Regions from separate parts of the Agrobacterium sp. 10T429 genome, predicted to be linked through region 1. Evidence: predicted binding sites of a transcription regulator. Region 1 holds the regulator's gene; each other region holds the start of a gene.
What was found. Region 1 encodes LexA, which represses DNA repair genes until DNA is damaged. Its sites were predicted from a motif close to TGTTCNNNNTGTGTTCNG; they were not measured.
Positions count from the first base shown of each region.

Region 1 (4,207 bases):
CAGCCCATCATCCGGCTGCTGGCGGCGTCGCAATGACTGCCGCCAGCATGGATGATCATCGGGCCTTGGCGCGCAAATCTTCAGTCAATTCGCCGATCTCGCCAACTTCCTCTTCATGACCAGCGTCGCGCCAGCTCTCCTTCAAACCGGCCTCGTACCATTCTTGCATGGCAGGCAGGGCGAGCAGCCGGTCGCAATAGGCTTTCGCTGCTGGCGAAAGATCCGCGCTGCCATAGGTCTGGAAACGGAATGCAACCGGGCAGAAGAAAGCATCGACCGCCGTGAACTTCTGACCGGCAAGATATGGCCCGCCGAATTTTGTAAGACCCTCGCTCCACAACGCATCGATCCGCTTTATATCGGCCTTAAGCCCGGCATCGCCGCCCCTGGGTTTGACCCGAATGCCCACCGACATGGGATAGAGATTGCGCAGCGAGGAAAAGCCAGCATGCATCTCACTTGCGGCCGAACGCGACCAAGCCCTTGCATGCTTGTCGCTTGCCCAGACGCCCTGGTGTCTTTCAGCAAGATATTCGACGATCGAAAGCGTTTCCCAAACCGTCATACCCTCGTCGACTAGGCAGGGCACCTTGCCCGTCGGCGAAAAGGAGGAGAAGGAGACGCCTTCGCCGAACGGAATGAGCTTTTCATCAAAGGCGATACCGAGCGTGCGCATCAATACCCACGGCCGCAGCGACCATGAAGAATAGTTCTTGTTGGCTATATAAAGATCGTACATGGCGTATCTCCCAGATATGACGCGTATTTCTACACCTGCCAAGCGTTCACGGAATATCGAAAATTATCCATGGCTCCCATAAACGCCGTTGATGAATGGTGATGTGGGATCGCTGAGAGCGCGCCTTGCGATAAGTCACCCTTTGGTGACCAATAAAACTGACTGCGCAACACGACAGAACAACGTCGCTAAAAAACAGCGGATGGGATCGCTTCGACAATTACAGCGAGCAGCCCACTCGCCACCATGCCTGTAGCGAAACCGAAGCATCTTTATGGAGCAGGAACTCAGTTTAGAAAGGGCAACGCGCATAGGCTGAATGGCGCATATCCTCGTGCACCCGCAAAAGCACGCCACGTTTGGAAACAGCCAAACCATATATAGGCGCCATCTTCACGATGACGCCTATTGTAAAGTGAATACACTCGGTTCGATAAGATCAATGGTAGCGGCGGATCAGCCCCACCAGCTTGCCCTGAATTTTAACCCGGTCGGGCCCGAAGATACGGGTCTCATAGGCTGGGTTTGCCGCCTCGAGCGCGATGGAGGCACCCTTGCGGCGGAAGCGCTTCAGCGTGGCTTCCTCGTCATCCACCAGAGCCACAACGATATCCCCGGGATTGGCGGTGTTGCCGTTGCGGATGATGACTGTGTCGCCGTCGAAAATGCCGGCCTCGATCATCGAATCACCCTTGACCTCAAGAGCGTAATGTTCGCCCGTGCCAAGCATGTCTACTGGCACTGCCACATCATGCGTGTTGTTCTGGATGGCGGAAATTGGCACGCCCGCAGCGATGCGGCCCATGACCGGCACGGTGACAGCCCCGCCCAGATCGTTGGCCGGCGTCTTGGGGGCAGGGGCCGGTTCCGGCGTCTTGGGCTTGCCAAGGCTGCCTTCGATAACGCTTGGCGAAAAGCCGCGCTGCGGCCTTGCACCCGGCGTATAAGCCTCGGGCAGCTTGATGACTTCCAGCGCCCGAGCTCTATTCGGTAGCCGACGAATGAATCCTCGCTCTTCGAGAGCGGTTATCAGGCGGTGGATGCCGGATTTCGAAGCAAGATCGAGTGCGTCCTTCATTTCATCGAAGGAGGGCGGCACGCCGGACTCTTTCATTCGTTCATGAATGAAGAGAAGCAATTCCTGCTGTTTGCGCGTGAGCATGAGGAAAACACCCTTTAGAATCGTAGTGGAAGTCGCGAAACAAATACAGAACGAACACTATATGTTCCATATGTGTTCTGCAATCCCCTAAAATTTCGTGAAGGTGCCATCTGTTGCTGTGATGATTTGCCTCTTAGCACGCAATTGTGCTTTTGTGCGGTCAAAACCGTCCCGGCATGCTCCGGGCGGAAGGCCAGCAGGATACATGTCATGACGAAACCCCATAGCGTTGACCATCTCGTTTTGCCCGTGGAAGTCATAGGCGTCGCCGTGAAGCGCCTCGTCAGTCTTGGCTTTACGGTTGCGCCGGAGGCACTGCATCCTTTCGGCACCCAAAATGCCTGCGTATTTTTCGCCGATGGCACCTATCTGGAGCCGCTCGCAATTGCTGATCCGGCTAAATATAATGCCTCAATAGAGAGGGGTGATGTGTTCACCGGCAGGGATGTGGCCTTCCGGCAACGGGACGGGCAGGAGGGTTTTTCGGCTCTTGTCGCCAGGACTGAAGACGCCTTGGTTGACCATGAGCGGTTTCGGGCAGCCGGCCTTTCGGCGGGCGACGTTTTCGAGTTTTCGCGGCCTGTTCGGATGCCGGATGGCTCGCAAGGCGAGGCGGCGTTCCGGCTGGCTTTTGCGGCAAGCGGGGCGGCCGCGGATTTCTTTTTGTTCAGTTGTCAACGGCTTCAAGCCCTTCCGGGCGATCGCACCATGCTGGAGCGCCACGCCAATGGTGTCACCGGCCTGAGTGAAATCGTCCTGTTTTCCGGCGGCGACATGAAGGTGGCGGGCCTGATCGAGACAGTGTTTGCCTGTGAAGGCAAATGGTCTCCGGGCGGTGATATGGTTTTTGCGACCGGCAATGCCAGCATCAGATTGACCGGAAAACCGGCTTTCAGCGGGCCGGCCCTGAATGCTCAGGATGGCAACGAAGGCGGATTGCGCGGCGCGGGCATTGTCTTTTCGTCGCACGATCTTGCCGTGACAGAGGCGGTGCTTACTGCTAATGGCGTGTCCTGCGCAAAAGCGGACGGCCGTCTGGTAGTGCCCGCGGCACCCGGTCAGGGCGTTGCCTTCGCCTTCGAGGAAAAATGATGAGCGTTACGAACAATCTTAAAGTCACTGCCGGCGATGGCGCCAGCAAGGTTTCCTTCTCGAATGCCGAGCGGTTTTCGCTGATTGCCGGTCCGTGCCAGATGGAAAGCCGCGAACATGCCTTCATGATCGCTGGCGTCCTGAAGGAGCTTTGCGACAAGCTGGGAATAGGGCTTGTCTACAAGTCCTCTTTCGACAAGGCGAACCGCACTTCGCTTTCCGGAAAACGCGGCATCGGCCTGGATAACGCGATGCAGGTTTTTGCCGATCTCAAAAAGGAATTCGGTTTTCCTGTTCTGACCGACATCCACACGGAAGAGCAATGCGCCATCGTTTCCGAGGTAGTGGACGTGCTGCAGATCCCGGCGTTCCTCAGCCGCCAGACCGATCTTCTCGTTGCTGCCGCCAAAACCGGCCGCGTCATCAACGTCAAGAAAGGCCAGTTTCTGGCGCCCTGGGACATGAAGAACGTGCTTGCCAAGCTCAATGAGAGCGGCAATCCGAATGTGATGTTGTGCGAGCGCGGCGCGTCCTTCGGTTACAACACGCTGGTTTCCGACATGCGCTCGTTGCCGATCATGGCAGCGCTCGGCGCACCTGTCGTGTTCGATGCCACCCATTCGGTGCAGCAACCGGGCGGGCAGGGCGGCTCCACAGGTGGCCAGCGCGAATTCGTCGAGACGTTGGCGCGTGCGGCTGTTGCGGTTGGCGTGGCTGGTATCTTCATCGAGACCCATGAGGATCCGGACAATGCGCCGTCAGACGGCCCTAACATGGTCCACCTGAAGGACATGCCGAAACTGCTCGAAAAGCTTCTGGCTTTCGACGCGATTACGAAAGCCTGATCGGCTGACCGTGACGGCGGGCACTTTTGTGCCAATCGATTTTAATGGCGGGCGGGCCGTTTCCGCTGTCCACCGTCATTGTAATTTCTTCGCCATCGTCTAAGACAGGCGACGGAAAATATCTGTTCCATTCCCAAGGGAGAGACCATGACTGCCATTACCGATATCATCGCGCGCGAAATTCTCGACAGCCGCGGCAATCCGACCGTTGAAGTCGACGTTTATCTCGAAGACGGCTCCATGGGCCGTGCCGCCGTTCCCTCCGGCGCCTCCACCGGCGCGCATGAGGCGGTTGAGCTGCGCGATGGCGGCAAGCGTTATCTCGGCAAGGGCGTGGAAAAGGCGGTCGAAGCCGTCAATACAGAAATC
Region 1 covers NZ_JBFTGV010000002.1:515,941-520,147, reverse strand. The annotation lists gene AC1DCP_RS07560 (ComEC/Rec2 family competence protein) at 1-36, shown strand, start outside; gene AC1DCP_RS07555 (glutathione S-transferase family protein) at 56-739, opposite strand; gene lexA (transcriptional repressor LexA) at 1,179-1,901, opposite strand; gene AC1DCP_RS07545 (VOC family protein) at 2,112-2,993, shown strand; gene kdsA (3-deoxy-8-phosphooctulonate synthase) at 2,993-3,838, shown strand; gene eno (phosphopyruvate hydratase) at 3,986-4,207, shown strand, end outside.

Region 2 (4,207 bases), 100 kb from region 1:
GATAGATATTTGCCGGTCAGCGATTTCGGATTGGCCATGACCTCCTGCGGCGTGCCTTCGGCGATCACCTGACCGCCGTGGATGCCGGCGGCAGGGCCGATATCGACAACGTAATCCGCCGTCAGAATGGCATCCTCGTCGTGTTCGACCACAATCACCGTATTGCCGATATCACGCAGATGTTTCAGCGTATCGAGCAGACGGGCATTGTCACGCTGATGCAGGCCGATGGACGGCTCATCCAGAACATAGAGAACGCCGGTGAGGCCGGAGCCGATCTGCGAAGCAAGCCGGATGCGCTGGCTTTCTCCGCCGGAAAGCGTGCCGGAATTGCGTGACAGGCTGAGATAATCCAGCCCGACATCGTTGAGGAATCGCAGACGTTCGCGGATTTCCTTGAGAATGCGAACCGCGATCTCGTTCTGTTTGGCGTTCAGATTTTCCGGCAGCGTCTCGAACCAGTCGCGTGCCATACGGATCGACATCTGGGTGACTTCGCCGATGTGCATCCTGTTGATCTTGACGGCGAGCGCTTCCGGCTTCAGGCGATAGCCGGCGCAGGCCGGGCAGGGGGCCGCCGACATATAACGCTCGATTTCCTCGCGCGCCCAGGCGCTGTCAGTCTCTTTCCAGCGACGCTCCAGATTGGGAACGATGCCTTCGAAATTCTTCACCGTCTTGTAGGAGCGCGCACCGTCCTGATAGTTGAACTCGATCTTGTCGTCAGTGCCTTGGAGAATGGCGTGCTGCGCCTCTTTCGAAAGGTCCGTCCATTTGCTCGACAGCTTGAAACCGAAGGCCTTGCCCAGCGCCTCCAGCGTCTGGTTGTAATAGGGGGAAGACGACTTGGCCCAGGGGGCGATCGCGCCATCCCGCAGGGTGCGTGCAGGTTCGGGCACGATCAGGTTTTCGTCCACCTTCTGCTGCGAGCCGAGACCGTCACAGGTGGGGCAGGCGCCGAAGGGATTGTTGAAGGAGAAAAGCCGGGGCTCGATTTCCGGGATGGTGAAGCCGGAGACCGGGCAGGCGAATTTTTCCGAAAACAGCATACGCTCGTGGGTCTCATTGAGCGATTTGTTTGCGGAGCCGCCAGCCGAGGTTTCTTCCGGCGGCAGGGGCTTGTCGGCAAATTCGGCCACTGCCAACCCGTCGGCAAGCTTGAGGCAGGTCTCGAGACTGTCGGCAAGGCGTGCTGCCATATCCGGGCGCACGACGGCGCGGTCCACCACCACATCGATATCGTGTTTGTACTTCTTGTCGAGGACGGGAACGTCAGCGATCTCGTAGAACTGGCCATCCACCTTGACGCGCTGAAAGCCCTTCTTCATCAGCTCGGCGAGTTCCTTTTTATATTCGCCTTTGCGGCCGCGCACGATCGGCGCGAGAATATAAAGGCGCGTGCCTTCCTCGAAGGCAAGGATACGGTCGACCATCTGGCTGACCGTCTGGCTCTCGATCGGCAGGCCCGTCGCCGGCGAGTATGGCACGCCGACACGCGCAAACAGCAGGCGCATATAGTCGTAGATTTCCGTGACCGTGCCGACCGTGGAGCGCGGGTTCTTCGAGGTGGTTTTCTGCTCGATGGAAATCGCCGGAGAAAGACCGTCGATGCGGTCTACATCCGGCTTCTGCATCATTTCTAGGAACTGGCGCGCATACGCCGAGAGACTCTCGACATAACGGCGCTGGCCCTCAGCATAGATTGTGTCGAAGGCGAGCGACGACTTGCCCGAGCCGGAGAGCCCGGTCATGACGATCAGCTTATTGCGCGGTAGATCCAGATCGATACCCTTGAGGTTATGCTCACGGGCACCACGGATGGAAATCGTCTTCAGTTCACTCATGATAAAGCTCGGACAAAATTAACAGGCCTGATGGCGGCGCGTCCTTATGTAGTGACGCAACCGGACGTGTCGAGGTTTATTCCCTATCGATCGATGGCTTTTCGGCTCACTTGACTCGAATTTCGTGATTTAATAGAACAAAAAAGGAACAAATTGCAAGTGCGAATATACTATCTGAAAAAGTCAGGATTATTCGCTGTGGATTGTTCCCCGTTGCGGTGCCCTTTGCGGGCGGCGATGGTTATTGTGTGCGGGATTTTTTGAAATGCAATTGCCGGTCGATGGCTGGCGGACAGGATGACGAGATGGCTGGTAGCGTAAACAAGGTAATTCTGATTGGGAACGTTGGCGCCGATCCCGAAATTCGCCGGACGCAGGACGGCCGTCCGATCGCCAATCTGCGTATCGCCACCTCGGAGACGTGGCGGGACCGCAACAGCGGCGAGCGCAAGGAAAAGACAGAATGGCACACGGTCGTCGTTTTCAATGAAGGCCTGTGCAAGGTTGTTGAACAATATGTGAAAAAGGGCGCCAAGCTCTATATTGAAGGCCAGCTGCAGACGCGCAAGTGGCAGGACCAGACCGGTAACGACCGTTACTCCACCGAAGTGGTACTGCAGGGCTTCAACTCCACGCTGACGATGCTCGACGGTCGCGGCGAAGGTGGCGGCGGCAGCCGCAGCGGTGGCGACATCGGCGGTGGAGATTATGGCAGCGGCGGCGGTAACTACGGTGGCGGTTACGACCAGCAGCCGGCGGCCCGCGGCGGTGCCTCGCGTGGCGGCAGCCAGCCTTCCGGCGGCTTCTCCAGTGACATGGACGACGATATCCCGTTCTGATCGGGACCGTGATTGACGGGGCGGGAGCCGGTCGAAACCGGTTGCCCGCTTCAAGGTGGCGACGACCTATGCCGCGGCTTTGTCCGCCAGCATCGCAACCATGACATCGGACTGCGAAAGAATACCCACCATCTTGCCGTTGGCGTCGATCACCGGCAGGTAATGCAGCCCTTCCTCCGCAAAGCGGATGATTGCTTCCTCGATCGCCGTTTCCGGCTGCACGGTTCTAACAGGCGATGTCATGATATCCTTGACGGTATCGTTGGGTGCGCTTGTGCCTGAGAGAATAAGGCGCAGGCGCTGCAGGAAACCGATGGAAGGGCGGCCGTTTCTCCAGCTAGCCTTTTCAAGAAAATCCGTCTGAGTGACGATGCCAAGGATTTCGGCCCTGTCGTTGGTCACGGGCAGCGCCTTGAAATGGCGGTTGCGCATCAGTGAATGGGCGTGGCGCAAGCTATCATCCGGGGCGACACCGACCACATCGCGCGACATGACGCTGGCGCAATCGAGGTGGAGGGCGCGGCGGCGCCAGGAGCGCAATTCCGTCTTGCGCAAAATCATCTCCAGCACATCGCGATCAATATCGAGAACCTCGTCATATTCCTTCAGCACCTCGTCCAGATCGGCTGAGGAAAAGCCGATTTTCTGTATCGGCGTCGGGTCTGCCGTGCCGTGGCTGGCCTTTCCAAACCTCAGGCTGTGCGGATAGGCGCGGCCGGTGGCATTGTTATAAACGAGCGCGAGGATGAGAAGGATGAGCGAGTTTCCGGCGACCGGCCAGAGAATAAAGCCATAGCCGAGACTATGCACGGCGGGGCCGCCGAGAACGGCCGTCAGCGCCACCGCGCCGCTTGGCGGGTGCAGGCAGCGCAGCGCCATCATGGCAGCAATGGCAAGGCTTATGGCAAGCGCGCTGGCAAGGAAAATATCCGGAACGAGTAGAGCCACCGTCACGCCCACGTAAGCCGACACGATGTTGCCGCAGAGGATCGACCAGGGCTGCGCAAGGGGGCTGGATGGCACGGCGAATAAAAGCACCGCTGAGGCGCCCATCGGCGCGATCATGGCGGGCAGGGTAGGGTCTAAGCGGAAAGCAAGGCTGCCCAGAAGTCCGGTCAGCGAAATGCCGACGAAGGCGCCCGCCGCAGCGCGCAGCCTTTCCCGGTTACTGACGGGAGCGGCATCCGGGATGAGGCGGCGCAGCGTGGATCGCATGGAGAGAGCTTTCTGGTGCGGAAAAAAGATGCGCGTCTTTTAACCGAGGCAGGAGCCGGATTCAAAGGGCGGATTTTTCGCAAATCCGGCCGGTTGCGGCATTTTGTTGTGAAGCGATGGTCGTCAGAATGCGAAGGCCGATTTTATGCCGTCCACTACGAACTGCACGGAAAGCGCGGCAAGAAGGACGCCGAGCAGCCTTGTCAGGATCGCGCGGCCGGTATTGCCGAGAAAACGGTCCATGCGTTCCGAGACGATCAGGGTGGCGTAGACGAGGGCCATGGCGAAGGCGAGGATGAGAATAAGCAC
Region 2 covers NZ_JBFTGV010000002.1:411,843-416,049, forward strand. The annotation lists gene uvrA (excinuclease ABC subunit UvrA) at 1-1,844, opposite strand, end outside; gene AC1DCP_RS07005 (single-stranded DNA-binding protein) at 2,150-2,683, shown strand; gene AC1DCP_RS07010 (HPP family protein) at 2,750-3,898, opposite strand; gene AC1DCP_RS07015 (MarC family protein) at 4,022-4,207, opposite strand, start outside.
Region 2: the regulator LexA is predicted to act here: its motif matches at 1,978-1,995, upstream of uvrA (excinuclease ABC subunit UvrA).

Region 3 (4,207 bases), on a different contig from region 1:
TTTTGCGCGGATCTCAAGCGCAATTTCGGTGGCGATCTCCATGCCTTTCAGGTTTTCGGTGACATCGAGATAGGCTTCGTCGAGCGATAGCGGCTCGATCAGAGGGGTATATTCGGCAAATATCTCGCGTATCTGTTGCGACACCTGCCGGTATACCTCGAAGCGTGGCGGTACGAAGATCAGATCCGGGCATTTCCGTTTGGCAGTGACGGACGGCATGGCTGAATGGACGCCGAAGGTTCTCGCCTCGTAACTTGCCGCAGCCACCACGCCTCGTGCGGCCGATCCGCCGACGGCGACCGGCAGGCCGCGAAGTGCGGGGTTGTCGCGTTGCTCCACCGATGCATAAAAGGCATCCATGTCGATATGGATGATCTTTCGAACAGCCGTGTTATCCATCGTTCCAGCCTGTACGATCTTCCCTATTTCCACATCGCCCGCATCCGCGCGCCTACATCGATGCGGATCTGCTGCGCGCTGCGCTCGGAGGCTGCGGCCGAAACCAGGGGCCAGGTGGCGGTTTCAAAGAACTGCAGCAAAGTTGCCGGTATGAAGCGGGTTCTAGCGGCATAGACATGCCGGTCGCCCTGCGCGTTCTGGCCATGGGTGAAGAACCGTTGCGGGGTTATCAGTGACAGACTGTCCTTGGCGCGAGTCATGGCGACATAGAGCAGCCGGCGTTCCTCCTCTACTTCATGCGTGGAGCCGACGCCCAGATCGGAGGGTATGCAGCCATCGACCACGTTCAGGATAAAGACGGAGCGCCATTCCTGGCCTTTTGCCGAATGAATGGTTGAAAGCGTCAGATAATCCTCATCGAGCAGCGGCACGCCTGCCTGATCGCTGGTGGCATCCGGCGGATCGAGCGTCAGTTCGGTGAGGAAGCGTTCGCGGGAAGGATAGCCGCCGGCAATCTGCTCGAGTTGCAGCAAATCGGCCTTCCGCGTCTCGGCATCCTCATGGATGCGTTCGAGGTGGGGCTCGTACCAGAGCCGCGCCTGCTCGATATCTGATGGCCAGCCGCCGTGCAATTTTCGCATGTTCGCCAGCAACTGCACGAAGGATACCCAGTCATCACCGGTTTTGGGTGGCGGCGGAATTTCGGCAAGGGCGAGCAGAGGTTCCGGGTCTGCCGCAATCGTATCGAGAATATTGCCGGCTTTCTTCGGCCCGATACCCGGCAGCATCTGAAGTAGCCTGAAACCGGCGACGCGGTCGCGCGGGTTTTGCGCGAACCGCAATACCGCCAGCATGTCTTTTACATGGGCACTGTCGAGAAACTTCAGGCCGCCAAATTTGACGAAGGGAATGTTGCGGCGTGTAAGTTCAACTTCAAGCGGCCCGCTATGACTGGAGGTGCGAAACAGCACGGCCTGTTGCTTCAGCTTCATGCCGGTCTCACGATTGGCCAGCACCTGGTCAATAATGAAGTTCGCCTGCTCGGTTTCGCTTTTTACTGTCACGAGCTTCGGTCGCTCGAGCGACTGTCGTTCGGTCCAGAGGTTTTTGGCGAATCGCTCACGGGCAAGGTCGATGACACCATTGGCGGCAGCCAGTATCGGCTGTGTCGAGCGATAGTTGCGATCAAGGGTGATAATATCGGCAGCCGGGCTGAAAGATGCCGGAAAATCAAGGATATTGCGCACCGTTGCTGCCCGGAAGGAATAGATCGACTGGGCATCGTCACCCACGACGGTCAATCCGCGACCGCCCGGTTTCAGTGCCATCAGCACCGCGGCCTGCAGCCGATTGGTATCCTGATATTCGTCGACCATCACGTGGTCGAAACGATTGCCGATATCGCCTGCAAGGTCGGGATCGCTGACCATCTGGGCCCAGTAGAGCAGAAGATCGTCGTAATCGAGAACGTTCTGGGCCTGCTTGGCCTCGACATAGGCGGCGAATAATTGCTTGAGCTCTTCTTCCCAGCTGGACACCCATGGATAGTGCTGGCGCAGGATTTCTTTCAGTGGCGTTTGTGAATTGACGGCGCGCGAATAGATCGCAAGGCAGGTGCCCTTTGTCGGAAAACGGCTCTCGGTCTTGGAGAAACCCAGCTCGTGTCGGGCAAGATTCATCAGATCAGCGCTGTCTTCGCGGTCGTGGATCGTGAAATCCACGTCCAGTCCAATCTGTTCCGCATAGATTCGCAAGAGGCGCGCGCCGATCCCGTGAAACGTGCCGGACCAGGCCATCGCATCCGTGAGGGCTCCGGCGTTAGCGCCGATGACCTGCTTGCAGATACGCTCGACACGACGCGACATTTCGGAAGCGGCACGCCGTGAAAACGTCATCAGCAGGATGCGGCGAGGATCGGCGCCATTGACGATCAGATGCGCCACCCGGTGCGCCAGCGTATTGGTCTTGCCGGAACCGGCACCGGCGATAATCAGCAACGGTCCAGCCGTGTGCCCGCCTGAAGGCCCAACGCCATGTTCCACGGCCTTGCGTTGCTGCTCGTTCAGTTTGTCCAGATAGGCAACCGCCATGCCTGCATCCTTGATATTTGCCTATCCGCACGACGACGGCATTTTTCAAAAGCACTCTTGTTGCAATGATTAGCAAAAACTCAAACAGCAGGCCAGAACAAATAATGAACGCATGTCTCTGTCCTCCACACTGCGGTGGACAAACCTGGCTGATCGATATTCGCAGCCTCAATCGGGTTCCGCATGGCTTGTTGACCGGCATGCTTTTCAAACCACTGAACCAACCCGGCGGCTGATGAGTTCACCAGTCGCGTCTTGGAAGACGTGTTTGTTGGGAGGACAAAAGCATGAAGCATCTGAAACTATGCCTGATCGCTGTTGCGGCACTGGCCACATCGACATTTGCGTTTGCCGAGCAGAAGGCCATGAGGTCTGACGCCACGATCGCGTCGGATATCAATTATCTGCTTTATACGCCCAAAGACTATGCCGGTTCGGACAAAACCTATCCTCTCGTGGTATGGCTGCATGGCGGCGATCAGGGCGGGAGCGACGTCGAAAAGCTGCGCCGCAGCGGTCTGCCAAAATTGATCGATGGGGGCCGTGATTTTCCTTTCATGGTGTTTTCGCCACAAAATCCGAGCGAGGAACTGCTTTATCCGATCGAACGTGTCGCAAGCGTCCTAGCTTCCGTTGTGGCGGATCATCGGGTGGACCGCAGCCGTATCTATCTGATTGGATATAGCCGGGGAGCGTTCGGCGCCTGGTCAATGGCCGAGCAGTTTCCACAAACTTTTGCTGCGGTCGTCCCAATTCCCGGTGGCGGCATCCGCCATTACCTCAACCGCACCAATGAAAAGACAGCATTCTGGGCCTTTCACGGCTCAAGGGACGAGGTGATTCCTTTGTCCGATACTGTTGTCCTCGTTCAGCGTCTCCAGGAACTGAAACGTAATGTGCGGCTGACGGTTTTTGAAGATACGAACCATGAAGAGGTGGAGGCAAAAGTGCTCGGCGATGAGGCGATGTGGACCTGGCTTCTCCAGCAAAAGCTTGCAGACGCAAAGACGCCTTCGGTACCCTGAACCCGCAGCGGGCACCGTTTTACCGCTGGTATGGAAGCCCATAACCCAGCGCGGCCGTCATAAGGCCGGGCTGGCCGCCTCATAAGCCTTCGTCAAAACATCTCTCCGCAAGCGTGTCTTTCGCCTCTTGACACAGAGTAGGGAAGTCATGCTAATACGCATTAACAGCTAATACGTATTAGCAGTCAACGAGTGTCGGGGAGGGCATTGCGTGACCAGCCATAAACGCCTTACTCAGAACGATATTGCGAAGCTTGCCGGCGTCAGTCAGGCAACAGTATCGCTTGTTCTGAACGGCGCGCCGACCGCGATTGCGCGTATCCCGGCTGAAACACGCGAACGCGTACAGGCGGTCATTCGCAAGACGGGTTATGTCGCGGACCCGATCGCGCGCCGCATGGCCAAGGGGCTTAATCGCATCCTCGGCGTCTTCACCTACGAGCCTGCTTTTCCAAGCGCACAGGCGGACTTCTTCACGCCGTTCCTGTTGGGCATCGAGGAAGAGGCGCAACAGCAGGCGTACGATCTTCTGCTGCTGACCAGTGCCGGCGTCGGCAACAACCGCAAGATTTTTTCCGAGGGCAACAGGCTCCGGATCGCCGATGGCTGCCTGGTCCTGGGCCGTGAATTCGACCGCAAGGAGCTTACCCGGCTGGTCTCGGAAGATTATCCATTCGTGGCGATCGGCCGACG
Region 3 covers NZ_JBFTGV010000005.1:159,378-163,584, forward strand. The annotation lists gene dinB (DNA polymerase IV) at 1-399, opposite strand, end outside; gene AC1DCP_RS13770 (ATP-dependent helicase) at 423-2,489, opposite strand; gene AC1DCP_RS13775 (carboxylesterase family protein) at 2,777-3,514, shown strand; gene AC1DCP_RS13780 (LacI family DNA-binding transcriptional regulator) at 3,726-4,207, shown strand, end outside.
Region 3: the regulator LexA is predicted to act here: its motif matches at 2,583-2,600, upstream of AC1DCP_RS13770 (ATP-dependent helicase).